DNA from 3 places in the Rhodoferax sp. GW821-FHT10B06 genome. Region 2 is predicted to be linked to each of the others. Evidence: predicted binding sites of a transcription regulator. Region 2 holds the regulator's gene; each other region holds the start of a gene.
The links. Region 2 encodes FNR, which switches genes on or off when oxygen is low (the NO sensors DNR and NnrR bind a similar motif). Its sites were predicted from a motif close to TTGATNNNNATCAA; they were not measured.
Positions count from the first base shown of each region.

Region 1: AC07O2_RS05785 (potassium channel family protein) is a predicted target of FNR. The motif match lies at 5,042-5,055, and genes of this name have one in related genera.
Region 3: AC07O2_RS10225 (fatty acid desaturase) is a predicted target of FNR. The motif match lies at 4,572-4,585, and genes of this name have one in related genera.

Region 1 is NZ_JBWKNO010000003.1:66,047-76,536, forward strand. It holds gene AC07O2_RS05770 (YfaP family protein) at 1-1,341, opposite strand, end outside; gene AC07O2_RS05775 (sodium-translocating pyrophosphatase) at 1,882-3,939, shown strand; gene AC07O2_RS05780 (OmpA family protein) at 4,009-4,500, opposite strand; gene AC07O2_RS05785 (potassium channel family protein) at 4,565-5,005, opposite strand; gene moaA (GTP 3',8-cyclase MoaA) at 5,358-6,467, shown strand; gene mobA (molybdenum cofactor guanylyltransferase MobA) at 6,460-7,074, shown strand; gene moeA (molybdopterin molybdotransferase MoeA) at 7,071-8,426, shown strand; gene AC07O2_RS05805 (putative bifunctional diguanylate cyclase/phosphodiesterase) at 8,436-10,490, opposite strand, start outside.
Region 2 is NZ_JBWKNO010000010.1:1,223-11,712, reverse strand. It holds gene ccoN (cytochrome-c oxidase, cbb3-type subunit I) at 1-157, shown strand, start outside; gene ccoO (cytochrome-c oxidase, cbb3-type subunit II) at 170-880, shown strand; gene AC07O2_RS16020 (cbb3-type cytochrome oxidase subunit 3) at 896-1,033, shown strand; gene ccoP (cytochrome-c oxidase, cbb3-type subunit III) at 1,052-1,966, shown strand; gene ccoG (cytochrome c oxidase accessory protein CcoG) at 2,045-3,415, shown strand; gene AC07O2_RS16005 (FixH family protein) at 3,437-3,709, shown strand; gene AC07O2_RS16000 (hypothetical protein) at 3,722-3,970, shown strand; gene fnr (fumarate/nitrate reduction transcriptional regulator Fnr) at 3,948-4,667, opposite strand; gene hemN (oxygen-independent coproporphyrinogen III oxidase) at 4,814-6,196, shown strand; gene AC07O2_RS15985 (sulfite exporter TauE/SafE family protein) at 6,199-6,906, shown strand; gene AC07O2_RS15980 (AAA family ATPase) at 6,892-7,641, opposite strand; gene AC07O2_RS15975 (creatininase family protein) at 7,683-8,501, shown strand; gene AC07O2_RS15970 (LysE/ArgO family amino acid transporter) at 8,579-9,220, opposite strand; gene AC07O2_RS15965 (LysR substrate-binding domain-containing protein) at 9,333-10,220, opposite strand; gene AC07O2_RS15960 (DUF1330 domain-containing protein) at 10,365-10,490, shown strand, end outside.
Region 3 is NZ_JBWKNO010000005.1:159,353-169,842, reverse strand. It holds gene AC07O2_RS10245 (M20 family metallopeptidase) at 1-1,007, shown strand, start outside; gene AC07O2_RS10240 (YidB family protein) at 1,077-1,598, opposite strand; gene fba (class II fructose-bisphosphate aldolase) at 1,644-2,708, opposite strand; gene pyk (pyruvate kinase) at 2,989-4,422, opposite strand; gene AC07O2_RS10225 (fatty acid desaturase) at 4,685-5,812, shown strand; gene AC07O2_RS10220 (OmpW/AlkL family protein) at 5,925-6,515, shown strand; gene AC07O2_RS10215 (ABC transporter ATP-binding protein) at 6,580-7,881, opposite strand; gene AC07O2_RS10210 (ABC transporter permease) at 7,891-9,624, opposite strand; gene AC07O2_RS10205 (phosphoglycerate kinase) at 9,756-10,490, opposite strand, start outside.

The sequences.
Region 1 (10,490 bases), on a different contig from region 2:
GGAATAACCCGAGTAGTTGCGTACGCTGTACTTGTAGGTACCCACCATCAGCTTGGTGATGGTCACCACCTCGGGGCCGTAGCTGGAGGTGTCGTCCACGTCCAGGTTGGCGAAAGGCGCTGTGGCAAGTGCCCCCTTGGCCGAGTAATACACATGGTCACCCGCCGGCGTTATCAGGTGCGAATCCAGGTCGCTGGGCAAGGCGCCCCAGGTCAGCTTCATGGTGATGCCAGCACCGCTCTGGCCCAGGCTCAGGCAATCCGTCAAGGTGATGTCGGTCGCACTGGCCGTATTGCGCACGGTGTTGGTCAAATATCCGCCGAACACGCCCACGATAGTGGCCTCGCTGTTGCTACGGATCGGCAGGCTGAAGTTACCGCTGGCATCGGTGTAGACCGAGCTGGTGCCGGAGTAGTCGATACCGTCGCTGGTGACCAACGCATTCGCCACCACGGCACCCGCCGCATTCTTCATGCAGCCATGGACGATGATGGTGTTGTAGGTCTGGTCGGCATTCCAGGTGGTGAAATGGCTGACCGTGCCTTCATAGTAGGCCGATGCGCCGGTGCCAACCAGAGTCGCCGTGCCTTCCTGCACCCACAAGCCGGTGCTGGTGTTGAAGTAAAACAGCGGGATGGTCGAAGGCACGGATGCATTGCGCGAAGCCAGGGGGATGCGGATGGTAGCGGTCTGGCCGCTGCGCAGATTCAGCGCGGCACCCGTGCTGTCGGTCAGCACCACATTGAGCGCGCCAAAGCTTTCAATCGGCACATTGCCGCTGCCCGTGGAGGTCAGGAAGTCGCCGGGCATCAGGGTCGTATCCACAGCCGGGTTGATGGGCGTGATGCTGACCGTGATATTGCCCGTGGGAAGACTGCCATCGGCACGCTGCACGCTATTTGCGGACAAGGTGACCTGCGCGGTGCTGCTGGGCACCGTGACCGTGCCACCAGCCGTTACCGGAACCGTGCCGCTGGCACCGACCTTGACCAAACGGGCCTGCACATCGGTACGTGCATCGGCCACCACATTGGCAATGCGCACACCTTCGGCGTAGTCGCTGGAGGCGAAGACTACCGTCACGCGGCTGCTCGCCGTAAGACCGGTGAGGCTGAAAGTACCGTCGGCCGCCGTGGTGGTGGACAGGCTTCCAACCCGCACCGTCACGCCCCCTACGCCCAGTCCGGTCGCATCGTCCAGCACTTTGCCTGCGACGCCGGTTGTCGAAACCGGAGTGCTGGGTGTGGAACCAGAACCACCGTCGCCACCACAGGCCACCAGGAAGACCGAAGCCACCAGGCCTATGGCCAAGCCACGCCAATAACTTTTTGAGAACCGCATAGAACACCCTTCATACATGGGAAATGACAGAACCTGTGGGCCGCAAGGCATGGATGCCTGGCTCCGCAAGTCCGCGCCAGCCCTCGGTCGAATGCGTCCAAGGGCCATGGTTGTGCACCCCCACGTCCACCGCGCAAAGATGTGTCGCAGTGCTGAATTTGGGTGCGCTGCGAATTTAGAGTGCCAGCCCTCGGTTTACATACCGGACACAAAGAGTTACCGCAGTGCAGCAACTGTTTTTCCTTTATATTGGTGACGTTGGCCAATCGTCTCCGCCTCTTTGGACGTCGGATGCGCGAGGAAGCAACGCAGCGGGGGTACCACCTTGGGTATGCCCTGCATCACTCTCTGCGGTCTGTGGCAGCACGGACTCGGGCGGTCTACGGCGTTGCTTTTCTTGCCAATAGCGGTGCTATTGGCTGCACAAAGCGCCTTGTATCCCATCCCGATCCGCACCACCACATCCTCGCCGGAGTTATGCAGGGCATCCCTGGCGTTGCACTCCCATCTCGCGACAACGACAAAAAAGGAGACATTCCTATGGCAGGTAACACAGCGCTGACACTGGCGCTCATATGTGGATTCATTGCGGTGGCCTACGGTTTCTGGGCCCGCAGCTGGATTCTTTCGCAAGACGCCGGCAACCCGCGCATGCAAGAAATTGCCGCCGCCATCCAGACTGGCGCAGCCGCCTATCTGGCCCGGCAGTACCGCACCATCGCCATCGTCGGGGTGGTGCTGGCCATCCTCATCGGCATCTTTCTCGACCCCATCTCGGCCATAGGCTTCGTGATTGGCGCAGCCCTGTCGGGCGCCTGTGGCTTCATTGGCATGAATGTGTCGGTACGCGCCAATGTGCGCACCGCACAGGCGGCCACCAAGGGCATAGGCCCGGCACTCACCGTGGCGTTTCGCGGCGGCGCCATCACCGGCATGCTGGTGGTCGGCCTGGGCCTGCTGGGCGTGACGGGTTTTTACTGGTTTCTGGTGCCTGACGGCATGCCCACCGCAGCGCGGCTGAACCCGCTGATCGGCTTTGCCTTTGGCTCGTCGCTGATCTCCATCTTCGCCCGGCTGGGCGGCGGCATCTTCACCAAGGGTGCCGACGTAGGCGCGGATCTGGTGGGCAAGGTCGAAGCAGGCATCCCGGAAGACGATCCGCGCAACCCGGCCGTGATTGCAGATAACGTGGGTGACAACGTGGGCGACTGCGCCGGCATGGCCGCCGACCTGTTCGAGACCTATGCGGTCACGCTGATTGCAACGATGGTGCTGGGCGCCCTTCTCGCCACCGCTGGCGGCGCCAGCACCGTGGTGTATCCGCTGGCATTGGGCGCTGTGTCCATCGTCGCATCCATCATCGGCTGCTTCTTCGTCGTCGCCTCGCCGGGCATGAAGAACGTGATGCCGGCGCTGTACAAGGGCCTGGCGGTCGCCGGCGTGCTGTCGCTGATCGCCTTCTACTTCGTCACGACCGCGCTGGTGGCGGACAACGCCTTGGGCGGCACGGGCGCAGCCATGAAGCTGTATGGCGCCTGCGCCGTCGGCCTGGTGCTGACCGCCGCGCTAGTGTGGATCACCGAGTACTACACCGGCACGCAGTACGCGCCGGTGCAGCACATCGCCCAGGCATCGACCACCGGCCACGGCACCAACATCATTGCCGGCCTGGGTGTGTCCATGCGCTCCACCGCCTGGCCAGTGATCTTTGTCTGCATCGCCATCTGGACCGCCTTCCACCTGGCCGGCCTGTACGGCATTGCAATTGCCGCCACATCCATGCTGAGCATGGCCGGCATCGTGGTGGCCCTGGATGCCTACGGCCCCATCACCGACAACGCCGGCGGCATTGCCGAAATGGCCGAGATGCCCAAGAGCGTACGCGATGTAACCGACCCGCTGGACGCGGTGGGCAACACCACCAAGGCCGTCACCAAGGGCTATGCCATCGGCTCAGCCGGCCTGGCGGCGCTGGTGCTGTTTGCCGACTACACGCACAAGCTGGAGGCCTACGGCCACGTTATCAGCTTCGACCTGAGCAACCCGATGGTCATCATCGGCCTGTTCATCGGCGGGCTGATCCCCTACCTGTTCGGGGCGATGGCGATGGAGGCCGTGGGCCGCGCTGCCGGCAGCGTGGTGGTCGAAGTGCGCCGCCAGTTCCGCGAGATCAAGGGCATCATGGAAGGCACGGCCAAGCCCGAATACGGCAAGGCGGTCGATATGCTGACCACCGCGGCGATCAAGGAAATGATGATCCCCTCATTGCTGCCGGTAGTAGTGCCAATCCTGGTCGGCCTGCTGCTGGGGCCTGCGGCCCTAGGTGGCCTGCTGATGGGCACCATCGTCACCGGCCTGTTCGTGGCTATCAGCATGTGCACCGGCGGCGGCGCCTGGGACAACGCCAAGAAGTACATCGAAGACGGCCACCACGGCGGCAAGGGCTCGGAAACCCACAAGGCCGCCGTCACCGGCGACACCGTGGGCGACCCCTACAAGGACACGGCCGGCCCGGCGGTGAACCCGCTAATCAAGATCATCAACATCGTGGCCCTGCTGATCGTGCCACTGGTGATGCAGATCCACGGCGGCAAATAAGGCGCCACCATGTAAAAAGCCGCAGCGCCCGCCATGGGCACTGCGGCTTTTTTGCGCCTAACGAGAAGCTCAGGGCAACGCGACGACTTCCACGCGGCGGGCTTCGGCGTTGCTGCCAGAGCCGGTCAGCGCTTCAGGCTTGACCAGTTCGATCTTGTCCTGGGCCACACCCAGACCTACCAGCAGCTCACGCACGGCAAAGGCGCGCAACTTGGCCAGCTCTTCGTTCTTGGCCTGGTCGCCGGTGGCGTCATGGAAGCCGCTGATGCGCAGGCTCTTGCCCTCGCCCGCCAGCTTGACCACCTCGGCCAGCGCCACATCGGCGCCCTGGGCCACATCGGCCTTTGCGGTGGCGAAGTAGAACTTGACCACACCGTTTTCCACCTTCACGCTGGCACCTTCCACGTCCAGCACCTCTTGCACTGCGGGCGCAGTCTTGGGCTTGGCACTGTGGGTCTTGTAGATGCCCATGCCAATCGCAAATGCCACGGCGGCAGCCACGACGGCAAACAGAATTACGAATGCAGCGCTCTGGCTATCGTCTTTGTCAGAAGAAAACATGGTGAAAGCTCTCCAAAAAATGTGGCGCGATTGTAGAGGGCTGGCGTGACGCAAGCCGGCTCTCCTAGCTTGGTGGCGCCTGCCGGATGGAGCCCTCTGTGCCGGGGGAAAGGGCATGCTGGGCCTGTATCAATTGCCGTAGCTCGCGCACTTCGCTGTGCAGCGCGGCGATTTCCCGCAGCAGATCGCGCTCAATCTGGCGCTCCTCGGTCTCCACGAACATGGCGGCCACCGAAGCGGTCACCAGGGACAAAATCGCCAGCCCCAGCAGTACCACGATCACCGCGAAAAACCGGGACGCATGGGTGCTCGGCACCATATCGCCGTAGCCCACCGTGGCGGCTGTGGTGAAGGCCAGCCACAGGCCGTCGCCAAATGTATGCACGCGCGGCTCCAGCAGCCAAAAGCCCGCCCCGCCCAGGCCCATGATGAGCAAGCCCAAGGCCAGCGAATACCACAACCCGCGTCGGGTGATGAAGAAATGGCGCGCTCGTACACGTCGCATAGCGCTACATTGGAAGCGCTGCACCGGACAGGCGACTTGATCGAGATCAAGAACTGAGATGTCCACAAACCCGTATGAGAAATATGCCCCTTGCGCTTGTTCTACCTGCGCTATAAGCTACTAAATTTATAGCATTACCACTATTACTGCAGATCCCAGCAGACAGCCCGGGCAGCGCTGCTGACATCTGGCAGCCCAGCCAGGCACTGGCACAATCGGAAACTCCATGAACACGACCTTTGTACCCCTTGCCAGGACCCGGCTTGCGCTCCGCGCTGGCAGGCCGCCCATGGCAAGGACGCGCTTGGTGCCGCCCTCGGCCGCTGAGCCCCACTTTGCCCAGCCGATTTAAATGCCACGCCGTGTCATTCCCCTGCGAGACCAGCGCCAGCTCGCGCCGAGCAGCCTCGCCCCCACATCCGGGCCGCTGGCCGACCAACTGGGGCGCCCGCTGCACGACCTGCGCATCAGCGTGACCGACCGCTGCAACTTCCGATGCAGCTACTGCATGCCCAAGGAAGTGTTTGACAAGGACTACCCCTATCTGCCGCACAGCGCACTGCTGAGCTTCGAAGAAATCACCCGCCTGGCGCAAATTTTCGTGGCCCAGGGCGTGCGCAAGATCCGGCTGACCGGCGGCGAACCCCTGCTGCGCAAGAACATCGAGGTGCTGGTCGCCCAACTGGCCGCATTGCGCACGCCCGATGGCCAGCCGCTGGACCTGACCCTGACCACCAATGGCGCCCTGCTGGCACGCAAGGCCCAGGCTTTGAAAGATGCCGGGCTGCAACGCCTGACCGTCAGCCTGGACGGCCTGGACGACACGGTGTTCCGCCGCATGAACGATGTGGACTTCCCGGTGCGCACGGTGCTGGACGGGCTGAAAGCCGCGCACAAAGCCGGCCTGGGAGCAGGCGGCGGGTTGAAGATCAATATGGTGGTGCAGCGCGGCACCAACGAGCATGAAATCCTGCCCATGGCCCGCCACTTCAAGGGCAGCGGCATGGTGCTGCGCTTTATCGAATACATGGACGTGGGCGCCACCAACGGTTGGCGTATGGACCAGGTCGTGCCCTCGGCCGAAGTCATACAAACGCTGCAAACCGAGTGGCCGCTGCGGGCGCTGGCGCCCAGTGCGCCCGGCGAAACCGCGCAGCGCTGGGCCTATGCCGATGGCAGCGGCGAGGTGGGCGTCATCAGCAGCGTGACCCAGGCCTTCTGCCGGGACTGCAACCGCGCCCGCCTGTCCACCGACGGCCGCGTCTATCTCTGCCTGTTCGCCAGCCAGGGCCATGACCTGCGCGACCTGCTGCGCAGCGGCGCCGACGATACCCAGCTCGGCAACGCCCTGCGCGGCATCTGGCAAGGCCGCAACGACCGCTATTCCGAGCTGCGCTCGGGCCTAGCAGCCGACAACGGCCCGGCGGCGCGGCGGGTGGAAATGAGTTACATCGGTGGCTGAGTTGGCGTTGCAAGACGTCACCGGACTGGTGCTCGCCGGCGGCCAGGGTGCGCGCATGGGCGGCCTGGACAAGGGCCTGCAGGCCTTCAAAGGCAAGACGCTGGCCCAACACGCGCTGACCCGACTACGACCGCAGGTGGGCAACCTGATGCTCAGCGCCAACCGCCATCTGGCCGACTATGCGGCCTTTGGTGTCCCGGTGTGGACCGATGCCGAGTCCGAGTTGGAAGACGACTATGCTGGCCCGCTGGCCGGCATGCTGGCCGGCCTGGCCCACTGCCCCACGGCCTACCTGGCCTGCGTGCCTTGCGATGCCCCGCTCTTCCCCGCCGACCTGGTGGCCCGCCTGGGCGCTGCATTGCTGGCGGACCAGGCCGATATGGCCGTGGCCGCATCCAGAGACCCCAGTGGCAGCCTGCGCAGCCAGCCGGTGTTCTGCCTGATGCGCAGCGACATGCACGCCAGCCTGGCGCAGTATCTGCAGCAAGGCGGTCGCAAAGTGGCCGTCTGGCTGGCCCAGCACCGTACGGCCACAGTGGCATTCGACGACGCCCAGGCTTTCTCCAACGCGAACACCTTGGCCGAGCTACGCGGCCTGGAACGATGAAGACTACCGACGCCATTGCGGCCACTATCCCCGGCTACAACCCGCTGAACCTGCCGGTGCCGGCGGCCCAGGCCTTTTTGTCGGCCCTGGCCACACCGGTGACGGAGACAGAAACCGTGGACATCCTGCAGGCGCTGGGCCGGGTACTTGCGGCGGACGTGGTGTCCCCCGTCAGCGTGCCGCCGCACGACAACTCGGCCATGGACGGCTATGCCTTCGACGGCGCACAGCTGCAGGGCGGCCAGACCCTGTCACTGCAGGTGGTCGGCCAGGTGCTCGCAGGCCATACCTGGTCCACCCCCATCGCCGCAGGCCAGTGCCTGAAGATCATGACCGGTGCGCCCATGCCACCGGGGCTGGACAGCGTGGTGCCGCATGAACGCGTGCAGCTGCAGGCTGGCTGCATCCATTTCGACCCCAGCCAGCTGCGGCGTGGTGCCAACCGCCGCCTAGCCGGCGAAGACGTGCAGCAAGGCCAGGCCGCCATGCGCCAGGGCGACCGCCTGGCCCCTGCGGCCCTGGGCCTGCTGGCCAGCCTGGGCCTGGCCCAGGTCACGGTGTACCGCCGGCTGCGGGTGGCTTACTTCTCCACCGGCGATGAAATCCTCAGCCCGGGCGAGGCGCCTCGGGCCGGCGCCGTATTCGACAGCAACCGCTACACCCTGTTTGGCCTGCTGACCCGCCTAGGCGTGGAGATACTGGACCTGGGCGTGGTGCGCGACGACCCGGCCCAGCTGCAAACCACCTTGGCCCAGGCAGCCCGGCAGGCCGATGCGATTCTCACCAGCGGCGGTGTCAGCACCGGCGATGCCGACCACACACGCAACATGATGGCCGCACTGGGCGATGTGGTGTTCTGGCAGCTGGCGATGCGCCCGGGCCGGCCCATGGCAGTCGGCTGCATCCGTGCAGGTGCCTTGCAAGAATTACAAGAAAAAAACGACTCTGGCGCAGATAATACCTGCGCTGGCAGCTATGAAAAACGCAGCAAATCCGACGCTCTGCTATTGGGCCTGCCTGGCAACCCAGTCGCAGTGGCGGTGGCTTTTACGGTGCTGGTACGCCAGGTACTGCTGCAGATGATGGGCTGCAACCCCGCGCATGCAGCACCACAGCCGCTATTGCGGGCCCGCAGCATGCAGGCCATACGCAAACGGCCAGGCCGCAGCGAATTCCCACGCGGCACGCTGTGCCGCACCGAAGATGGCCAGTGCGGTGTGCGCCTGGTGGGCAACCAGGGCTCGGGCATCCTCAGCTCTGTGGTGCAGGCCGACGTGCTGGTGGTCTTGCCCGAGGCGCAGGGCGATGTGGCCGAGGGCGATGCCGTAGACGTGATGCTGCTGGAAGGCTAGGAACCTGTTCTAAGCTCCTGGCCGGTTCTTCAGCCAGTCCAGCATCTGCGGCAATGGCATGGGCCGGGCAAACCAGTAGCCCTGCATCCAGTGGCAGCCCAGGGCTATCAGCGCATCGCGCTGCTGCTCGGTTTCTATGCCTTCGGCAATCACCCCCACACCCAGCTCGCCGGCCAGGGCCATGATGACCTTGGCAATATGCGCATCGCCACGCCCCAGCAAGGTGACAAAGGAGCGGTCCAGCTTGAGGGTGGAGAACGGCAGGCTTTGCAGGCGGTGCAGCGACGAGTAGCCGGTGCCAAAGTCGTCCAGATGCAAGTGAAACCCCGCTTCGGCCAGCAGCTGCAGCTGGCGCTCGGCCAATTCTGCGTCCTTGGCCACGGCCGACTCGGTCAGCTCGAAATGCACGCAGGAACGGGGTATGCCCTGCCGGTCCAGCAGCTCGCACATGTCTTCCACCAGGGTGGTCACCATCAGCTGCTTGGCCGACAAGTTGATGTTCACCACCGTGTACGGGTTCTGCGCCAGCAGGGCTGGCAAGGCAGCGGCAACCTTGTTGGCAATCGCCATGCCCAGGGCCACGATCAAACCGCATTCCTCGGCGATCGGGATGAATTTGTCGGGCGGACAGAAGCCGCCGTCCATCGGCCAGCGGGCCAGGGCCTCCATCATGGGCGCTGCGCCGGTACGCGCATCGACGATGGGCTGAAACCAGACCTCCAGCTCATCCAGACGCAGACATTCGCGCAGCCGCTGCTCCAGCAGCATGCGTTCCTGCACATTGCCCAGCATCGATTCGCTATAAAAGCTGTAGCGACCCTTGCCCGCCCGCTTTGCGTCGTACATGGCCAGATCGGCGTTGCGCAGCAGGTCGTCCTTGTTCGTCGAGGTGCCGTGGGCATAACAAATACCCATGGAACAGCTGACGGTCAGGTAGGAGCCCTGGTATTCCCGGGTCTGGGCAATCGTCTCCTGCACCCGCTCGGCAAAGTGCCGCACACCCAGCTCGTCGCCCTGGGCCACGTACAGCAAGGCGAACTCGTCGCCCCCCAGGCGCACCACCACGTCACTGGTACGGATCAGCTTTTCCAACGAACGGGCAATGCTGGTCAGCAAAAAGTCGCCGGCTGCATGGCCCAGGGAATCGTTGATGAGCTTGAAGTCGTCCAGGTCGATCAGCAGCACCGCCAGGGTCAGGCCCGGCTGGCGCTGCTGCATGGCCAGCAGTTGGTCCAACTGTTCATGCAGCATGCGGCGGTTACCCAGCTCGGTCAGGGCATCGGTGCGGACATCGTGCTCCAGGCCGGAGCGCGCCTTGCCCAGCGCAGCCATCATGGTGTTCAGTGACAAGGCCAGCTCGTCCAACTCGTCATGGCCCTGTACCGGCCACTGCCGCATCAGCGCCGGGTCGGTGCTGCGCTGGCTGCGCGCCAGCTGGGCAAACTTGCCCAGGCGTTTGAGAACCAGCCTATCGAGCAGAAAGACCACCGCCAGAGCACCCAACACGACCAGCACCAACGCGTTGGCCAGCAGCAGAAGCTGACTGGTTTGCTTCTGGGTCCGCTGCGTGGGTGGCGTATCCACCACCAGTTGCAGCTGACTGGGTCCTGCCGTGTCTTTCAGGATGGCGCTGCTGTCATTGCTGGCTTGCGTGCCGTCCGCCAACGCATCCGCAGGCCGCAGCACAAAGTGGCTGCCGGTAAGTTTCATCAGGCGTGTCAGGCGCTCGCCCTGCCATTCGCGGGCCATCAGCATCCAACCCACGATCGGGGAGCCGATCTGGCGCATGCGTACCGGGCTGAACACCAGCAGCACCGGCTGGCCCTTCAACCAGCGCTTGAATTCACCGCCCTTTTCACGCAGCTCGGGAGGCAGCGCAAAAATGGCCGCCATGGCTTCCGCCAACACCGGGTCATTGCCGGCCAGAGGCTCAACCCGGCCTCGCCGTATATCCACGCTGGAATGCAATTGACCGGCCAGGGTCAAAAACGCCACATAGTCCACATCCAGGTTGCGTAGCGACTCCACCGTGTAGCTTTGCGCCAAATAGCCGAGGTTGAAGTT
Region 2 (10,490 bases):
CGTGAAAGCCACCTTCCCGTTCTATGTGGTGCGTGTGGCCGGTGGCGTTCTGTACCTGGGCGGCATGCTGGTCATGGCCTGGAATGTGTGGATGACCGCCATCTCCGGACGCTCGCAACTGGTGCCGGTCCCCAACACGTCGGTGGCCCACGCCTGAGGAATACAACCCATGTCTGACAACAACAAACCCGTGCCCTTCTTCTCGCACGAGAAGATCGAGACCAATAACTTCTTGATGATCGTGCTGATCCTGCTGGTGGTCGCCGTGGGCGGCATGGTGGAGATCGTGCCGCTGTTCTTCCAGAAGTCCACCACCGAGCCGGTCACCGGCCTGAAGCCCTACACACCCTTGCAACTGATGGGCCGCGACATCTACCTGCGCGAAGGCTGCTACGGCTGCCATTCGCAGATGATCCGCCCGTTCCGCGCCGAGACACTGCGCTACGGCCACTACTCGGTGGCGGGTGAATTTGTCTACGACCACCCGTTCCAGTGGGGCAGCAAGCGCACCGGCCCGGACCTGCACCGCGTGGGCGGCAAGTACAGCGACGAATGGCATCGCATCCACCTGCACAACCCGCGCGACGTGGTGCCCGAGTCGAACATGCCGGCCTACCCCTGGTTGGAAAAGGCCCTGCTGGACCCGACCGATGTGGCGCCGCGCATGAAGGCCTTGCGCACCGTGGGCGTGCCCTATACCGACGCCGAAATTGCCGGCGCAGCGGCCGAGGTGAAAGACAAGACCGAACAGGAAGCCCTGATCGCCTACCTGCAGGTGCTGGGCCGTGCGCTGTCTGATCAGTTGGCCGCGCAGTCCGCTGCCACGGCGCCCGCTGCTCCAGCGTCCGCCACGCCCGTTACCCCAGTTAACGCTCCTTGATACAGAAAGCCCGCCATGGACGTCACCACCTTGCGCATCGCCGCCACGGTTGTCAGCTTCATCACCTTTGTTGGTATCTGGGTTTGGGCTTTTTCCAGCCGCAACAAAGCCCAGTTTGACGAGGCAGCACAACTGCCTTTCCAGCAAGACTGATTCCCAAGAGGATTTTGTATGAGCGATTTCACAAACAATCTCTGGTCGGTATGTATCGCGGCCATCTCGGTCGCCAGCATTGCCGCCTGCTTGCTGCTGCTTTGGATCACGGCCCGTAAAAAGGTGCCGTTCCAGAGCGACAACACCACCGGCCATGTGTGGGACGGTGACCTGCGCGAGATGAACAACCCCTTGCCACGCTGGTGGGTGGGCTTGTTCGTCTTGACCATCGTGTTCTCAGTCGGCTACCTGGCCTTCTACCCCGGCCTGGGCAACTTTGCCGGCAAGCTGGGTTGGACTTCGGCCAACGAATACAGCGACGAAGTGAAAACCGCAGATGCGGCGCTGCAGCCCCTGTATGCCGATTTTGTGGCTCTGCCGCCCGAGCAACTGGCGGGCCGCGCGCCGGCCATGGCGATTGGCGAGCGCCTGTTCATGAACAACTGCGCCCAGTGCCACGGCTCGGACGCACGCGGCAGCAAAGGCTTCCCCAACCTGACCGATGCCGACTGGCTGCACGGCGGTACGCCAGACAAGATCAAGGAAACCATCACCCATGGCCGCATCGGCCAAATGCCGCCGATGGCCGCTGCGGTGGGCACGCCGGACGACGTGAAGAACGTGGCCAACTATGTGCTGAGCCTGTCGGGCAGCCCGCATGACTCGGTGCGCGCCGGTCTGGGCAAGGCCAAGTTTGGTGTCTGCGCAGCCTGCCACGGGGTGGGCGGTAAGGGCAACCAGGCGCTGGGCGCCCCTAATCTGTCGGACGACATCTGGCTGCACGGTTGGGGCGAGGCCGCCATCATGGAGATGGTCAATAAGGGCAAGATCAACCAGATGCCTGCCCAGCAGGGCAAGCTGACCGAGGCCCAGATCCATGTGTTGACGGCTTACATCTGGGGCATGTCCAACAAGCCTGTGGCCAGCAAGTAGGAGCATGGTGTGAACACCGTCGCGCCCCGCAAGACCATTCCCATCGTGCCTGTGCCTGGAGCAGATGCCGATGAGGTGATGGTGTCGCTGTACGCGGCCAGCAAGAAGATCTACCCACGTTCAGTGCAGGGCCTGTTTGCGCGCTGGCGCTGGGCCATGGTGTTGCTGACGCAGCTGGTGTTCTATGGCCTGCCCTGGCTGCAATGGGGTCAGCGCCAGGCGGTACTGTTTGACCTGGAGGCGCGCCGCTTCTACATCTTCTCACTGGTGTTGTACCCGCAGGATTTCATCTACCTGACCGGGCTGCTGGTGGTGTCTGCGCTGTCCCTGTTTCTGTTCACCGCCGTGGCAGGGCGCCTATGGTGTGGCTTTGCCTGCCCGCAGACGGTGTACAGCGAAATCTTCATGTGGATAGAGCGCCATATCGAGGGCGACCGTGCCGCCCGCATGCGCTTGGATGGCGCGCCCATGTCGGCCCACAAGCTGGCCCGCAAGTCGGCCAAGCACGGCGCTTGGCTGTTGCTGTCCCTGTGGACCGGTTTTACCTTTGTCTCGTATTTCACACCCACCTATGCGCTGCTGCAGGAGTCTTTGAGCGGCAGCTTTGGTTCGTGGGAAGTGTTCTGGGGTCTGTTCTACAGCTTTGCCACCTATGGCAACGCCGGCTTCATGCGCGAGCAGGTCTGCAAATACATGTGCCCCTATGCGCGCTTCCAGAGCGCCATGTTCGACAAGGACACGCTGATCGTCAGCTACGACACCACCCGTGGTGAGCCCCGGGGCTCGCGTTCGCGCAAGGCCGACCCTGCGGCCCTGGGCCTGGGCTCTTGCGTGGACTGCACGCTGTGCGTGCAGGTCTGCCCCACCGGCATCGATATCCGCGAGGGCTTGCAGTACGAATGCATAGGCTGCGCCGCCTGCGTGGATGTATGCGATGGCGTGATGGACAAGATGGGCTATGCCCCTGGCCTGATCCGCTTTGCCACCCAGAACGGCATGGCCCAGGGCTGGTCGGGCCGGCAGATACTGCGGCGTGTGCTGCGGCCTCGGGTACTGGTCTACGGCACGGTACTGCTGGTGTTGACGCTGGCGCTGCTGGGCAGCCTGTTGACGCGTACCCCGCTGAAGGTGGACGTGGTGCGCGACCGCGCGGCGCTATCCCGCATTGTGTCCGGTGGCCAGCTGGAAAACGTGTACCGCCTGCAGGTCATGAACGCCAGTGAACTGCCGCAGCGCTACCGTCTCATAGCCCATGGGCTGGACGGGCTGGTGCTGGCCTCGGACGAATGGGTGGACCTGGAGCCGGTAGCCTCGCGCTGGGTGGCGGTGCGCCTGCATATCCCTTATGGTTCTGTCGAACCGGGCTCTTACCCGGTATTCTTCGACATCCAGACTGCGGATGGAAGCACCAAGGTGTCGGAAAAGTCCACGTTCTTTGTTCCCCGCTGACGATAACTCCAGGAGACTGCCATGCCCTCTCATGTATCTGCTACACCGGTGCCGCTGCCATGGTGGCGCTACGGCTATGTCTGGCTGGTGATTTCCGGCCCGCTGGCCGTGGTGGTGGCGGCCTTGGTCTCGGGCTGGATCGCCATCCGCCAGCAGGACCCGGTGCTGGCCCAGGACTACTACCGCCAGGGGCTGGAGATCAATAAGACCCTGGCCGCCCAGGGCCCGCTGGCACCGGCCGAGCAGGGGCGCAACCATGCTGCGTCGCCGCCCGGCTCGGTGCGTACCAAGTAGCCGGAGGGCACTATGCAAAGCTTTAGGGTGGTAGGTGTGGTCTGGCCCGCGTTCCTGGGCGCATGCATACTGGAGATGCTGGTGTTTGCGGTGGTCGATCCCTACAGCCTGCAATGGCTGGGGCAGCCGCTGCCTTTGTCACGCCAGGGCGTGTACAGCCTGGCGTTCTTTGCGTTCTGGGCGGTGGCTGTGCTGGTGGGTTGCCTGACGCTGCTGGTGGGCCAGCCGGTGACAGTGCCTAGAGACAGGGCTGAAGATTGACGATGCGCTTGAGCGCTTCGGTGTCCAGGATGCGGATGTGGCGCTGCTTGACCTCGACCACGCCGTCTTCCACAAATTTGGAGAAGGTGCGGCTCACGGTTTCCAGTTTCAGGCCCAGGTAGCTGCCGATTTCCTCGCGCGTCATGCGCAGGATGAGTTCGGACTGTGAAAACCCGCGCGCATGCAGACGCTGCACCAGGTTCAGCAAAAAGGCCGCCAGGCGTTCCTCGGCGCGCATGCTGCCCAGTAGCAGCATCACGCCGTGCTCGCGCACGATTTCGCGGCTCATGATCTTGTGCACATGGCGCTGCAGGGAGTTGACTTCGCGCGAGAGCTCTTCAATGCGGTGGAAGGGCATTTCGCACACTTCGGCATCTTCCAGGGCCACCGCATCGCAGGTGTGGTGGTCGTTGACGATGCCGTCCAGGCCGATGATTTCGCCTGCCATTTGAAAGCCGGTAACCTGGTCGCGGCCATCTTCGGTGGTGACGGTGGTCTTGAAGAAGCCTGTACGGATGGCGTACAGCGCCTTGAAGGTTTCGCCGTTATGGAACAGCGCCGTGCCTCGCAGTACCTTTCGGCGCACTGCTACCAGGTCGTCAATGCGCTCTAGCTCTTCTTTGTTCAGGCCCAAGGGCATGCACAGCTCACGCAGGTTGCAGTTGGAGCAAGCGACTTTGATTGAGGTGGGGACCATGCGCAGAGTATGAACTTGATGGAGATCAATGGAGCTATTTGATGTATCTCATTGTCTCTGGTGCCATCTGCTGCGGTTTTGATCCACGTCAATGAAACAAGCGTGGCTTCGCGGCACATTCCAGTCATGCAACCTGACTGCCCGCCATGACCCGTGTTTTGCCCGAATTGTTACGCCGTTTTGATGTGCCTGGGCCGCGGTACACGTCCTATCCCACCGCCGACAGGTTTGTCGAGGCCTTTACCTGCGAGGACTATGGGCGGGCCCTGCAGCAACGCAACCAGGGGGCGGCAGCACTGAGCCTGCCCTTGTCGCTGTATGTGCACATACCGTTTTGCGAGTCGCTTTGCTATTACTGCGCCTGCAACAAGATCATCACCAAGCGGCATGAGCGCGGAGCCGCCTATCTGCGCTATCTGGAGCGCGAAACCGCTCTGCACACCGCCCAGCTGGGCGAGCGGCGCAATGTCAGCCAACTGCACCTGGGCGGAGGCAGCCCTACTTTTTTGAGTGACGACGAGCTGGCCCAGCTGATGGCCATGTTGCGGCGCCATTTCGTGTTGGCCCCCGGCGGCGAATACTCTATTGAGGTGGACCCCCGCACGGTGGACGCCAAACGCCTGCAAGCTTTGGCCACCTTGGGCTTCAACCGGCTCAGCTTTGGGGTACAGGACTTTGATGCCGACGTGCAAAAAGCGGTGCACCGCATCCAACCCGCGCAGCAAGTGTTCGAGCTGGTGGAGGTGGCCCGCACGCTGGGCTTTGAGTCCATCAATGTGGACCTGATCTACGGCTTGCCACGGCAGACACCGGCATCTTTTGCACGCACGCTGGAGCAGGTGGTAGAGCTGCGGCCCGACCGCATTGCCCTGTACGCCTATGCCCATCTGCCCGAGCGCTTCAAGCCCCAACGCCGCATTCTGGGCGCTGAGCTGCCGGCGGCGGCCGACAAGCTGTCCATGCTGTCGCAGGCCTTCGACACCTTTTTGGAAGCCGGCTATGTGTACATCGGCATGGACCACTTCGCCTTGCCCAACGACGCGCTGGCCATCGCCCAGCGCCAGGGCCGGCTGCACCGCAACTTCCAGGGCTACAGCACCCAGCCCGACTGCGACCTGGTCGGCCTGGGCGTGTCGGCCATAGGCCGCATAGGCGCCACCTACAGCCAGAACGCCAAGACCCTGGAGGAATACTGCGACCGTATCGACCAGGGCCAGCTACCGGTGGTGCGTGGCCTGGCGCTGAACCGCGACGACCTGGTGCGCCGCGCCATCATCATGGGTCTGATGTGCCAGGGCGAGGTGCAGTTTGAATCCATCGAGCTGGCATTTCTGGTGGATTTCAAAAAGGCCTTCGCCGCCGAGCTGGCTGCTCTGCAGCCCTTGGTGGAGGCCGGCCTGGTGCAGTTGGAAGACAGCGGTATCCGCGTCACGGCCACCGGCTGGTTCCTGGTGCGCGCGGTGGCCATGGTGTTTGACCGCTATCTGCAGGCTGACCGCAACCGCGCCCGCTTCTCAAGAATCATTTGAACATGCAAACGGGCCTGGCCTGGACCGCACTGCTGATGGGCCTGGCCGGCGGTCCGCACTGCGCCGCCATGTGCGGCGCAGCCTGTGGCAGCCTGGGCCGTCTGGCCGGCGCGCAGCGGCCCTGGCTGGGCATGCTGCAGCTGCAGGCCGGGCGCCTGGTGGGCTACAGCCTGGCCGGTGCGCTGGCGGCCTGGGCGGCCGACAACCTGGCCTGGCTGGCTCGCCAGTCAACCGCGCTGCAGCCGCTGTGGACCCTGTTCCATGTGGCCGTGCTGGTCTGGGGCGGGACTTTGCTGGTTTTGGCACGCCAGCCGGTATGGGTAGACGGCATGGGCCGCAAGCTGTGGGCGCGCCTGCGGGCGAGCTCCGGCGGATATGGCTGGGCCTTTGGCGTGGGCGCGGCCTGGGCCTTCATGCCTTGCGGCCTGCTGTATTCGGCCCTGCTGGTGGCGGCCCTGAGCGGCGGGCCACTGGATGGCGCTCTGTGCATGGCCTTGTTTGCTGCAGGCAGCGCCATCACTCTTATGGCCGGCCCCTGGCTGTGGCTGCGCCTGCAGGCCTGGCGCAGCCCAAAGCACAAGGAGTGGGGCATGCGCGCGGCAGGTGGCGCCCTGATGGCCGTGGCCTTGTGGGCCGTGGTGCACGACATGGATCCGCGTGTGGCCGACTTTTGCCGCAGCCTTGTATCTATTGGCTTACCTGCGCAATAAAACCTGGAGCATTCGTTCCCGATTTAGAAGAAAGTCTCGTGTGACCTGAAAGTGTTCTGTGTCTTCGTAGGCGATGGGGGATACACCTTCTTGGCCGCAACGGTAGATGCGGGCATCCGGGTAGGCCATAAGGATGGGCGAATGGGTGGCGACGATGAACTGAGAGCCTTGCAGCACCAGGTCGTGCATGCGTGACATGGCCGCCAGTTGCCGTTGCGGTGACAGGGCTGCTTCGGGTTCGTCCAGAAGGAATAGACTTTCACCACCGAATCGCTCGGTCATCAGCGCCATAAAGGACTCGCCATGCGACTGTTCATGCAGCGAGCGGCCACCGTAGTGGCTGATGATGGGTAGCCCCGCGGTGGGATCGTCATCCAGGTTTTCGATTTCAGTGGCGACGTTGAAAAAGCTCTCTGCCCTTAGAAAGAAACCGTCTCGTGGCCGCCTGAAACCTTTCGCAACGCGCAGGTAACTATGCAACTCGGAGTGCGATATGCGTGTGCCGAACCGGAAGTTTTTGCTGCCACCTTCGGCATTGAAACCGAGTGAAACGGCGATGGCCTCCAATAGAGTGGATTTGCCGGAGCCATTCTCTCCCACTAAAAAGGTGACCTTTGGGTGGATGTCCAACTGGTCTAGCATGCGTACCGCTGGCAAGTTGAAGGGGTAGCGTTCGAAAGAGTCCACCTTATCCCGTTGGAGGCTGACGCGGCTAACGTACTGGGAGGAAATCATGTCTTGTATGTTATGCGCAGCAGACTCCTAAAATCCTTGGCATGCACACTTCATCACGCTTCTGGGCCGACCTCAGCACCCGCGACTTCGCGCAGCTGGACCCGGCTCGCACCGTTGCCGTTCTGCCCGTGGCCGCCACCGAGCAGCATGGCCCGCACCTGCCCCTGAGTGTGGACACCACGTTGGTGGATGGCGTGGTGGCGGCGGCGCTGCCGCACCTGCCGGCCGATGCCTCGGTGCTGTTCCTGCCAACCCAGCAGGTTGGCTTCAGCCCCGAGCACCAGCGCTTCCCCGGCACGCTGACTTTGTCGTCCGAAACCGTCATCCGTATTTGGACCGAGCTTGGCGCCTGCGTGGCGCGCAGCGGCGTAAAGAAGCTGCTGATCTTCAACTCGCACGGCGGCCAGGTCAGCCTGATGGACATCGTGGCGCGCACCCTGCGTACCGAGCATGATTTGCTGGTCTACAGCGCCAGTTGGTTCAACTTGCCGCTGGGCGCTGCGAACAGCCCGTTCAGCGCCGAGGAGCAGCGCTTCGGCGTACATGCTGGCGACGTGGAAACCTCGATGATGCTGGCCCTGCGCCCGCAGTTTGTGGACATGGCGCAGGCGCGCGATTTCAAGTCCAGCTCGCAAGACCGGGCTGCCAAGTACCCCATTCTGGGCAATGGCAAAAGCGCCAAGCTGGGCTGGCAGATGCAGGACTACAACGCCACCGGCGCAGCCGGCAACGCCGCCGCCGCCACGGCGGAGAAGGGCCAGGCGCTGGTGGATGCGTCGGGTCAGCAGCTGGCGCTGCTGCTGCAGGAGATCGCCGAGCTGCCGCTGTCTACTCTGGTGGATGCGCCTGATCTGGGTTGATGCATAAAAACAGGCGCCAGCGCAGTTATATCCTGCGCTGGCAGCTATATTTTAAATAGCAATCTGTTTTTGACCGGCTACACAAGCCCCCAGGCCAGCACCCCGGCTGTGCCCCACATCATCAGCGCCACCAGCCCGTCCAGCGCACGCCACAGGGCTGGGGCGCGCAGGCGCTGGCCCAGCAGCATCAAACCCAGGCCCAGGCTGGCAAACCAGAGGGTGGATGCCGTGATCGCGCCCAGGCCAAACCAGGCATTGCCCGGCCGACCCCAGGCCAGCGAGGCGGTGCCGATCAGCACGGCTGTATCCATCCAGGCATGTGGGTTCAGCCAGGCGAAAGCCAGGGCCGCAGTTACTGCTTGGCGACGCGTCATCGGCGCCTGTGAGGGCAGGCCCACGGCCTCCGGATGGGTGCCACTGCGAAAGCGTGCAAACGCCTGCCAGCCGTAGTACAGCAGGAAGACGATGCCCGAGCCCACCAGTGCGCCCTGCAGCTTGTCCGACATGCCGCCCAGCTGGGCCAGGCCCAGCACGCTTAAGGCTATCAGCCCGATGTCCGACACGATGCATACCATCACCGTCAGCCACACATGCTGGCCGGTCAGCCCCATGCGCAGCACATGCGCGTTCTGCGGCCCCAGCGCCACGATCAGCGACAGGCACAGAACCAGTCCAGCGGTGAAGGCGGGTGTGAACAGCAAAGAGGGCAGGGTGGACATGGCGGGCTTTGAGCGGGGCTGTGGAACGGCCTGCAGTGTCTGGCATCTGTGCTGCTAATTAAACAAAGCTAAATTCAAATTACATTGGATAAAAAATAATTGAGTAAAAGTTCTATTCGCCCAGGCGCGCCAGCACAAAGTCAATAAAGCTGCGCAGCTTGGCCGTGGGCTGGCGTTCCGCACGGCGCACGATGTGCATGGCCCGCTGGGGCAATTGCCAGTCAGGCAACAGGCGGATGAGCTGGCCGGCCGCTATGGCCGGGTTCAGCAGATAGTCCGCCTGCACGGCAACGCCCATTCCGCCCACCGCCGCCGCCAGCAAAGCCTGGCCGTTGTTGCTGACGAATGTGCCTTTCACCGGCACGGCCACCGTCTCACCGCCACGGCTGAAGCGCCATTGCGGCTTGCTTCCCCAGGCCGCAAATGCCAGGCAGTCGTGCTGCGCCAGATCCGCAGCATGGACGGGTACGCCCCGGCGCTCCAGGTAGGCCGGGCTGGCCGCGGCCCAGACCTCGGTGGGGCGTAGGGGACGCGCGACCAGTTCGTTGTCTGTGATGGCACCCGAGCGCAGCGCGACATCAATGCCTTCTTCCGCCATGTCCACCACCCGGTCATTCAGCACCAGGTTGATGTGTACGGCAGGGAAGGCCGCGGCGTAGGCGCTGAGCAGTGGCGTCAGGCAGTACACGCCGTAGGCTACGGGCGCGGAAATATGCAGCGTGCCTTGCGGCGCCTCGCGCAGGCTTTCTGCCACCCTGTCGGCGGCTTCTACGCTGGTAAGGGCCTCGCGGCAGCGCTCCAGATAGCTGCTACCGATGTCGGTCAATGCCTGCTTGCGGGTGGTGCGCTCTATCAGGCGGGCGCCCAACTGCTCTTCCAGTGCGCGCACATGTTTGCCGACCATGACGGCAGACAGGTCCAGCATCTGCCCCGCCGCGGCAAAGCTCTCTGCCGTTGCCGCCACCACGAAGACCTGCATGCTGCGCAATTTGTCGCTCATATTCGGAAGTATTGGTTACGGGTGTCGCAATGATCATCCCATTTACTGCAATGGTAGTGCCTTAAACAATACCTATACGCCCAGGCCGGTGGCTTTGCATGCCGCCGTGCAGATGGGTGGTACTACGCATCCAAGGACTATCTGATGACTACCTACGCGATTGGCTCCCTCGTGATCCACAACACCGATTGGCAAAAGGAATACGGTGCAAAAATGCCCGCCTTGGTGGCTAAGCACGGCGGCATCCTGCGCGCCCGGGGCCCCGTGCAA
Region 3 (10,490 bases), on a different contig from region 2:
TGCCGCACCCACGCATCGTGGGCTTGATCGAGACCTGCGAAGAAAGCGGCTCCTACGACCTGCTGCCCTATGTGGATGCGCTGCGTGCGCCCGACAACAACCGCCTGGGCGACGTGGCCCTGGTAATCTGCCTGGACTCGGGCGCCGGCAACTACGACCAGCTATGGCTGACCAGCAGCCTGCGCGGCATGGCCAGCGGCGTGCTGAAGGTGGAGGTGCTGACCGAAGGCATCCACTCCGGCGATGCCAGCGGTCTGGTGCCGTCCAGCTTTCGCATCATGCGCCAGGTGCTGGACCGGCTGGAAGACAGCGCCACCGGCCGCCTGCTGCCCGCCAGCTTCCACTGCGAAGTGCCTGCCGACCGGCTAGCCCAGGCCCAGGCCACCGCCGCGATCCTGGGCGATGAAATCTACAAGCGCTTCCCCTGGGCGCATTACGACTGCGGTGGCGCCACGACCTTCGCCCTGCCCACCACCACCGACCCGATGCAGGCCCTGCTGAACCGTACCTGGGCACCGACCCTGAGCGTGACCGGCGCCGAAGGTCTGCCAGAACTGAAGAACGCCGGCAATGTGCTGCGCCCCTACACCGCCTTCAAACTGTCGCTGCGTCTACCTCCGCTGGTCGATGCGCCGCAAGCCGTACAAGAACTGAAAACCCTTCTGGAAGACAACGCGCCTTACCAGGCACGTGTTACCTTCCACCCCGAAGGCGCCGCTACCGGCTGGAACGCGCCCAGCACCGCACCCTGGTTCGAACAGGCGCTACATGCAGCCTCGCAAGCCCAATTTGGCGCGCCCTGCGGCTACATAGGGCAGGGCGGCACGATACCGTTGATGAATATGCTGTCGCAAGGCTTTCCGACAGCCCAGATGATGGTTTGCGGCGTGCTGGGCCCAAAAAGCAATGCCCACGGCCCGAATGAGTTCCTGCACGTACCCTACGCCAAAAAGCTCACTGCAGCCGTAGCACAGGTGGTAACCAGCTTCGCAGCGCAAGCCGTATAAGCCGCCGTAGCAGCCTGCAGGTTTATATACAAAAAAGACCGCCAGCGCAGGTAATACCTGCGCGAGCAGTTATAGTTTTTGTAGCATTCCGCTCAACGCGCCCATCAGGTCACCGCTGTCGCCCAGCCCTTCTTGCGGAGCTTGGCCGGAGGGGGTGAGGTGGTCTACCAGACCTGGCAACACCTGGGCCAGCTGGCCGGCTGCCTCGGATGGATCCACACCCAACTTGGCCGCCAGACCAGACAGCGCATCCGAGCCCAGCACGCTGGAGAGTTGATCGGCCGAAATGGGCTGGTTCTGCCCGGTTCCGATCCACGAACCCACAACATCGCCCAAGCCGGCTTGTTGGAATTTCTCCACCAGGCCACCCAAGCCACCGAGCTGGCTGTTATTGCCCAGCATGCCGGTCACCGCCTGGATCAGTTGCGGGTTGCTGGCCAGCATGCCAATGATGCCGCCCAGCCCGCCGCCCTGGGGCTGTTGTTGCTGTTGGCCGTTGTTCAAAACCGCGCCGAGAACCGAGTCAAGTAAGCCCATGGTGTTTCCTTCGAAGGAGTTGAGTCTGCCTGCAACCGCAGCGGTCGCAGGCAGATTGTCGGCGATACAGCCTTCTGCGTCCCCGGGCTACAGGGTGCTTCAGTGCACCACTTGGGCCAGGCGTCCCTCGGCGTAGTGGCTGGCCACCACCACCAAATTGTCGCCCTTGATGCTGGCGGCTTGACCTTCGCAGCCGAACTCCAGGTAACGCTGCTTGCACAGCTGCTTGGCGGCTTCGCGTGCGGGTTTAAGGTAGTCGCGCGGATCGAACTTGTCGGGGTTTTGTGTGAAGTACTTGCGGATGGCCGCCGTCATGGCCAGGCGCACATCGGTGTCAATATTGATCTTGCGTACGCCGTACTTGATGGCTTCCTGGATCTCCTCCACCGGTACGCCATAGGTTTCCTTCATGTCGCCGCCGTGTTCGCGGATGATGGCCAGGAACTCCTGCGGCACGCTGGAGCTGCCGTGCATCACTAGGTGGGTGTTGGGAATACGGCGGTGGATTTCCTTGATGCGCGAGATCGCCAGAATGTCGCCCGTAGGCTTACGGGTGAACTTGTAGGCGCCATGGCTGGTACCGATGGCGATCGCCAGGGCATCGATCTGGGTGCGCTTGACGAAGTCTGCGGCCTGCTCAGGGTCGGTCAGCAGCTGGTCCATGGTCATGGTGGCATCGGTGCCGTGGCCGTCTTCCTTGTCGCCCTTCATGGTTTCCAGCGAGCCCAGGCAGCCGAGCTCGCCTTCCACGGTCACGCCCACCTTGTGGGCCATGGCGGCCACCTTGGCGGTAACTTCCACGTTGTAGTCGTAGCTGGCGATGGTTTTACCGTCGGCATGCAAAGAGCCATCCATCATCACCGAGCTGAAACCCAGGTTGATCGCGCCCTGGCACACGTCAGGGCTTTGGCCGTGGTCCTGGTGCATGACCAGAGGAATGTGCGGCCAGGTTTCCAGCGCCGCCTGAATCAGATGCTTGATGAAGGGCTCACCCGCATATTTACGCGCACCCGCGCTGGCTTGCAGAATGACGGGAGCACCCACTTCGTCCGCAGCCGACATCACGGCCTGGACTTGCTCCAGATTGTTGACATTGAAAGCCGGAATGCCATAGCCGTTTTCGGCGGCATGGTCCAACAATTCACGCATAGAGACGAGTGCCATAGGGTGCTTCCAGAGAGTTAAGAATCAGGACAAGGCGGCCAATCGAGGCTGGTACGGATACCAATTTCTCCGTAACCGCTTGGTAACTCTGTTAATTTTAGCCTTGCCCCTGCGCCAAAGGATTCGCAAAACACGGGCCAACCCTGGCAAACACCCGATTTTTTCATTTTGAAACAACAGTTTTACAGCCGAACTAAACCTGCTGGTGCCTGGAAACACAAACGCCCGCATGAAGCGGGCGTTGGACCGGGTTAAAACCCGGCGGCAGGGCGGGAGAGGTTTAGCCGACCTGGCAGATCTTCAGCATATTGGTGCCGCCAGGAGCACCCATGGGTTCGCCGCAAGTAATGGCGTAAATGTCGCCGCGCTGTACGATGCCGCGCTGCGTCAAATGGCGTTCCGCCTGGCCCAACGCCGTGTCACGGTCGCTACTGGCGTCCATCAGCAAAGGCACCACATTGCGGTACAGGCACATCTTGCGCTGGGTGGCCAAGCGCGGCGTCAGGGCATAGATAGGCACGTGGATACTGTGGCGGCTCATCCACAAGGCGGTAGAGCCGCTATCGGTCATGGCAACAATCGCCTTTGCACCCAGATGCTGCGCGGTGAACAATGCGCCCATGGCGATGGACTGGTCGATGCGTTCAAAAATCTTGCCCTTGAAGTCGGCTTCCAGCTCGCCATATTCGGCCTTTTCGGCTTCGTGGCAGATATTGGCCATTTCCAGCACGGTTTCCAGCGGGAATTTGCCGGCCGCGGTTTCCGCGCTGAGCATCACCGCATCGGTGCCGTCCAGCACCGCATTGGCCACATCGCTGACCTCGGCACGGGTGGGCACGGGGTTGGTGATCATGCTTTCCATCATCTGGGTGGCGGTAATCACCACCTTGTCGCTGGCACGTGCCATACGGATCATGCGTTTTTGCAGCGCTGGCACGGCGGCATTGCCCACTTCCACAGCCAAGTCGCCGCGCGCCACCATGATGCCGTCGCTGGCATCCAGAATTGATTGCAGCAGCGGAATAGCTTCGGCACGCTCGATCTTGGCGATCATGCCGGGTTTGTGGCGGTATTCGGCAGCAGCCACATTGCACAACTGGCGCGCCATTTCCATGTCGGTCGCGTTCTTGGGGAAGCTGACGGCCACGTAATCGGCCTGGAAAGACATCGCGGTCTTGATGTCTTCCATGTCCTTGGAAGTCAGCGCCGGCGCGGTCAGTCCGCCGCCTTTTTTGTTGATGCCCTTGTTGTTGGACAGCTCACCGCCGAGGTTCACCACCGTGTGCACGGCTTCACCGCGCACAAACTCCACGGTCATGACGATCAGACCGTCGTTCAGCAGCAGTACGTCGCCAGACTTCACCTCGCGTGGCAACTCTTTGTAATCCAGGCCTACGCCATTGATGTCACCGGGCTCGGCGCGCGCAGCGTCCAGCACGAATTTCTGACCGGGCTCCAGCATCACCTTGCCTTCGGCGAACTTGGCAACGCGGATCTTTGGACCTTGCAGGTCGGCCATGATGGCCACTTCGACGCCCGCGCGCTTGGCGGCCTCACGCACCATCATGGCGCGATCGATATGGTCTTGTGCCTTGCCATGGCTGAAATTCAGCCGCACAACGTTCACGCCTGCACGGATCAGTTGCTCCAGGATTTCCGGGCTGTTCGAGGCTGGGCCCAAGGTGGCAACGATTTTGGTAGCAAGGCGGGGCATGGGATAAGTCTCCGGATATGTAATTTAGTTTCGATTTTTACATGAAACAAGTTACCAAAAGGTTACAGCCTGAGCCCCCGTCAGCGGGCACTCAGCTATTGCCATTCGGCTCGCTCAAATTGGGCGCATCAACTCTATTGCACACAGTATTGATCCTGGTCAGAGGCATTTCATCCCGCGCGGTTAGCATCATGGCACGCAACTTTTGCGTGTGCCGCCGCCACTACGTGCCGCGTGTAGATTCCTGACCCGTGTTTTCCCTATGACCTCTTCCATCCACAGTACGCCCCTCCTTCCGAGTCCGCTCCCTCCGGGCGAGCCACTGCCGCACCGCAAAGTCATACGCTCCTGGCTGATTCCACTCTCCCAGCGTACAACCCTGAGGGCCTTGTTCCTGCTCGCGCTGGACTACGCCTTGCTCGCGGTGGCACTCAGTGCCACCGTGCTGCTGGCATCGCCCTGGCTGAAGCTGCTGTGCGGTCTGGCAGCAGGTTTCGTGATTGGGCGTCTGTTCATCATCGGCCACGATGGCTGCCATCAAAGCCTGACGCCCCACCGCCGCCTGAACAAATGGCTGGGGCGCATTGCCTTCCTGCCGTCGCTGACGGCCTATAGCTTGTGGGATGTAGGCCACAACGTGGTGCACCACGGCTTCACCAACCTCAAGGGCGTGGACTTCGTCTGGGCACCGCTGACACCCGAGGAATACCAGGCCTTGTCGCCCCGGCAGCGCTTCATGCAGCGCATCTACCGCAGCGGCTGGGCACCGGGCCTCTACTACATCGTGGAGATATGGTGGCGCCGCATGTTCTTTCCTAGCAAGTCCAGCATGGGCACGCAGCGCACCATCTTCACCTGGGATTGCGTGCTGATTTCCAGCTTTGGACTGCTGTGGCTGGCAGCCATTGCCACGGCCGCACTGGTGACGCAGCAATCACTGGCCCTGCTCATTGCTACCGGCTTTGTCGTACCACTGCTGTTCTGGTTCTCCATGATCGGCTTTGTGGTCTATGTGCACCACACCCACACCAAGGTGTCTTGGCATGGCGACCGCGCCACCTGGGCCAAGGCACAGCCTTTCGTATCGACCACAGTGCACCTCACCTTCTCGTTCCAAATTGGCGCACTGATGCACCACATCATGGAGCACACGGCCCACCACGTGGACATGAGCATTCCGCTGTACCGCTTGAAAGAAGCCCAGAGAACGCTGGAAGAGCTGCTGCCGGGACGCATCATCATCCAGGCGTTCTCCTGGCGCTGGTACTTTCAAACCGCCCGCAGCTGCAAGCTATATGACCTGACGCGCAATTGCTGGACCGATTTTGCCGGTAACTCCACCAGCACCCCACGCCACGCCACGCCCCGACCTGAATGGGCCCACATTTGATATAGCGCAAGCAGGGCTCGCAGCCATTTTGACCGGGCGCAAAGTGGCCAGCGATAACCTCTTTTGTAATCAGGGCTGGGAATATCCCCGCTACCGTGATCGAAAGAAAATCATGAAAAAAACCCTGCTTGCTGCCGCCCTGTGTGCCATGGTTTCGGCCTCGGCTTTTGCCCAATCCGCAACCGAGGGACCTTGGCTGGTACGTGCACGTGCCGTGTACCTTCAAAGCAGCAACGGCGACAGCACACCGCTCTCGCTGAGCATCAATGACAAATGGCTGCCCGAAGTAGACATCAGCTACTTCTTCACACCCCAGATAGCCGCCGAGCTGGTGCTGACTGTTCCACAAAAGCAAACCCTGAGTGCCGGCAACACCGAGATTGGCAGCTTCAAACACCTGCCGCCCACACTGACGCTGCAGTACCACTTCAACACCGCAGGCTTCAAACCTTATGTGGGTGCGGGCCTCAACTACACCCGCATCAGCGCAGTCAATCTTCCAGCCGGCGTCGATGTGGATCGCAACAGCTTTGGCCCCGCCCTGCAAGCGGGTGTGGACATCCCGCTGGCCAAAAATCTGTATTTGAACTTTGACGTGAAAAAGGTCTACATCCGCACCGATGTGAGTGCCGGCGGCGCCAAGCTAGGCACCTTCAAAATTGATCCGGTTCTGTACGGCGTCGGTCTGGGCTGGCGCTTCTAAGCCCCCATGAAAAAGCGCCTATCAGGCGCTTTTTTCTTGACAGAAAAGCCTGCCGCGCCGCAGCTCAATCCTCGGACTGCTCTGGCAAGGTCAATCGACCCGTGTGGTAGTCATAGCTGTAGACCTCGCCATAACGTCCCCATTCGATGGCTACCTCCAGCACGCGCTTGGCCTTGTCGGCCTCCATGAACTCCTCCAGCAGATCCAGGAAGCGCTTTTCGGTCAAGCTTCCAGAGGGCTCGTCTTCCAGGCTGCGCCGGATATGCGCCGCCAAAGGCACGTGGGTCAGCAACTGCTGGCCGAAAATTTCCTGCTTTTGGGCTTGGTCTGCCTCCACATAGTTGCGCCCCAGCGCGGTCAGCATGATGTCGCCCTTGTCCACATGGGCCAAACCCAGCATGCCCAAGGCCTCGTAGGTGGGGAACAGCTCTTCGTCGGCCAGCTCGGATTCCTCGGCCAATTGCGGCAAGTCGGCATGGCCGTCAAACGGTGTATCGGCCAGCAAGTCCAGCACCCCTTCGATGCGGGTAATGTCGGTTTCCGGCAAGCGATAGCCCAGGTGCAAGGTGGTCGGCATGCCAGGCGCCACTTCTTGTGCCGGACGCATGGTCATCAGGCCATAAACCTCGTCGATCAAGGCTCGGACTTCGACCCCGTCCACATCGCGCGGGCGCGGCAAATCAATCTTCACCTCGACACGGATACGGCCCGGGTCGCTGGACAGGATGATGACGCGGTCGGCCATCATCACAGCCTCTTCGATATTGTGCGAAACAATCAAAATGCCCTTGGTCGGGATCTTGTCGCCGTCCCACAACTCCAGCATGTCGTTGCGCAGGGTCTCGCCGGTCAATACATCCAGGGCAGAAAAGGCTTCGTCCATCAACAGTATGTCGGGGTTGGTCACCAGCGCGCGCGCAATCCCCACGCGCTGCTTCATGCCGCCAGACAGCTCGCGCGGCAAGGCACCACCAAAACCGGCCAAGCCGATCATTTCCAGCACCGCATCGGCACGCTTTGCACGTTCGTCGGGCGCCACGCCCTGGGCCTCCAGACCCAGCTCCACGTTCTGCTGCACCGTCAGCCAGGGAAACAGCGCAAACGACTGGAAAACCATGGCGATGCCCGCCACCGGGCCATAAATGGGCTTCTGGCGGTAGCTGACCTGGCCGTGGTCGGCCGGAATCAGGCCGGCCATGATACGCAGCAGAGTCGATTTTCCCGAGCCGGATTTGCCGAGCAAGGCGACAATTTCGCCCTCGGCCAGCTGGAAATCCACCCTGTCCAGTACCGTGCGGGCCGTGCCGTCAGCAGCCTGGAATGACTTGGCGACACCGCCCAGTTCAATGAGTAGGTTCTTGCCCATCTTGGCTCCTCAGCGGCTGCGGTCTTCGGCCAGCAAGTACAGCTTGCGCCAGAAGAAACGGTTTAAAAACATCACAAAAATACACATCACGCCAATGCCCAGCGCAATGCGGTGGAAATCGCCGGCATCGGTCATTTGCTTGATATAACTGCCCAGGCCATCGGCTACCAGCGTGGTCTTGCCCCAGGTGACGTACTCGGCCACGATGCTGGCATTCCAGGAGCCACCACTGGCGGTAATGGCACCCGTAAGGTAGCTGGGGAACACGGCGGGCAGGTAGATACGCTTCCACTTCAGCCAGCCCTTGACGCCCAGGTTGTCTGCCGCCAACCGCAGTTCATTAGGAATGGTTGCCGCGCCGGCCACCACGTTGAACAAGATGTACCACTGGGTACCAAACACCATCAAGGGGCTGAGCCAGATATTCGGATTCAAGCGCAGCGTCACCAGTACGAACACCACCAGCGGAAACATCAGGTTCACCGGAAATGCCGCCAAAAACTGCGCCACCGCCTGCACCCGCTGCGAATACTGGGGCCGCAAACCGATCCACACGGCGACTGGCACCCATACGACGGAAGCCAAAGCGATCAACAGCATGACCCGCAACAAGGTAATGCAGCCCAAGACCACCACATGGCCGGCCTCACCCCAACCCACATCGCTGTGCACAAACACCACCAGACGGTACACCGCCAGCAAGGCAACCAGCAGCAACACGCCATCCCAAATACGCGGCCACAGCGGGTTCTGGACCCGAGGCCGCGCATCAACCGCCGTGCCATCATGGCGCACACTGAACCAGCCCAGCGCACGGCGCAGCAAGCTCCAGCCTGCGGCGCTCAGCGCGCTCATCCAGCGGCTGCGGCGCATCCAGTCCAGCAGCCAGGATTGCTGCGCGGTGTCGCCTTGAGATTCTTCAAAACGGAACTTGTCGGCCCAGGCCAATAAAGGCCGAAAGAACAGCTGGTCGTACAACAGAATGCCCGCCAGCATCGCCCCAATCGCCCAGGCAATAGCCCAGCCGTTTTCTGCCTCGATGGCCACCGCAATATAAGAGCCTATACCAGGCAGCTTGATATCCTGGTTGGCCACCGAAATGGCTTCGGCCGCCACCAGAAAAAACCACCCCCCAGACATGGACATCATCATGTTCCACAACAGCCCCGGCATGGCAAACGGCAACTCCAGACGCCAGAAGCGCTGCCAGCCCGACAGCCGGAATACCCGCGCCGCCTCCTTGAGTTCTTCGGGCACGGTGCGGATCGACTGGTACAGGCTGAACGCCATATTCCAGGCCTGCGAGGTGAAGATGGCGAAAATCGCCGCACATTCCACACCCAGCAGGCTGCCCGGGAAAAGCGCGATAAAAGGCGCAATCGCAATCGCCTGAAAGCCCAGAATCGGCACCGACTGCAGAATGTCCAGGATAGGGATCATGGCCTTCTCGGCCGTACGGTACTTGGCGGCTATCGCGGCGAAGACAAAGCTGAACAGCAGCGAAAAGCCCAGCGCAATGAACATGCGCAGGATCGTGCGCAGCAGGTAATAAGGCAGATAGGCCGGGTCCAGCGAGATTTCCAGCGCTTCGCCCATCGCAAAAGGGCGAGCCATCTGCGATGCACCAAACGCCAGCGCCAGCAGAATGGCCAGCACCAGTGGCAGCAACGCCAGGTCCCAGCGGTTGGGTTTTTTCGCGAACACATTGCCGCCACGCGCCTGCAGATGAAAAAGCTCAAACATGTCTAGCAATCCCTCAGCGCGGGAAGTCAAGTTTCAGTGTATGGCGAGCGAGTAGAACACCACCATGTGTCCGCATTGTGAAACTCCACCCCGGTATTCAAAAATACCGAGGCGGTTGGCGCATGCGCAGATCAGGCTGCGCGTTTTTGCAGGATTTCGAAGGCCGGCAAAGTTTTGCCTTCCAGGATCTCCAGGAAAGCGCCGCCGCCGGTGGAGATGTAACCCACCTGCTTTTCAATGCCGTATTTGGCGATAGCGGCCAGGGTATCTCCACCGCCTGCTATAGAAAACGCAGCGCTTTCAGCGATCGCACGGGCGATGGTTTCGGTGCCATGGGCAAATGCGTCGAACTCGAACACGCCCACCGGACCGTTCCAGACGATGGTGCCCGCAGCCTTCAGCTGGGTCGCCAGGGCGGCTGCGGTTTGGGGGCCAATGTCCAGGATCAGGTCGTCATCTGCCACATCGGTCGCGGCTTTCACCGTAGCCACGGCGTCAGCGGAGAAGGCCTTGGCCGTCACTACATCGACCGGGATCGGCACAGCGGCGCCACGGGCCTTCATGGACTCGATCACGGCCTTGGCCTGGTCCACCAGATCGGGTTCGGCCAACGACTTGCCGATCTTCAGGCCGGCGGCCAGCATGAAGGTGTTGGCGATACCGCCGCCCACGATCAACTGGTCGACCTTTTCAGACAGGCTCTTCAGAATGGTCAGCTTGGTCGACACCTTGGAGCCCGCCACAATGGCCGCCAACGGACGTTGGGGATGGGCCAGGGCCTTGGTGATGGCGTCGATTTCCGCAGCCAGCAGCGGGCCGGCGCTGGCGATCTTGGCGTATTCGGCGATGCCGTAGGTCGTACCCTC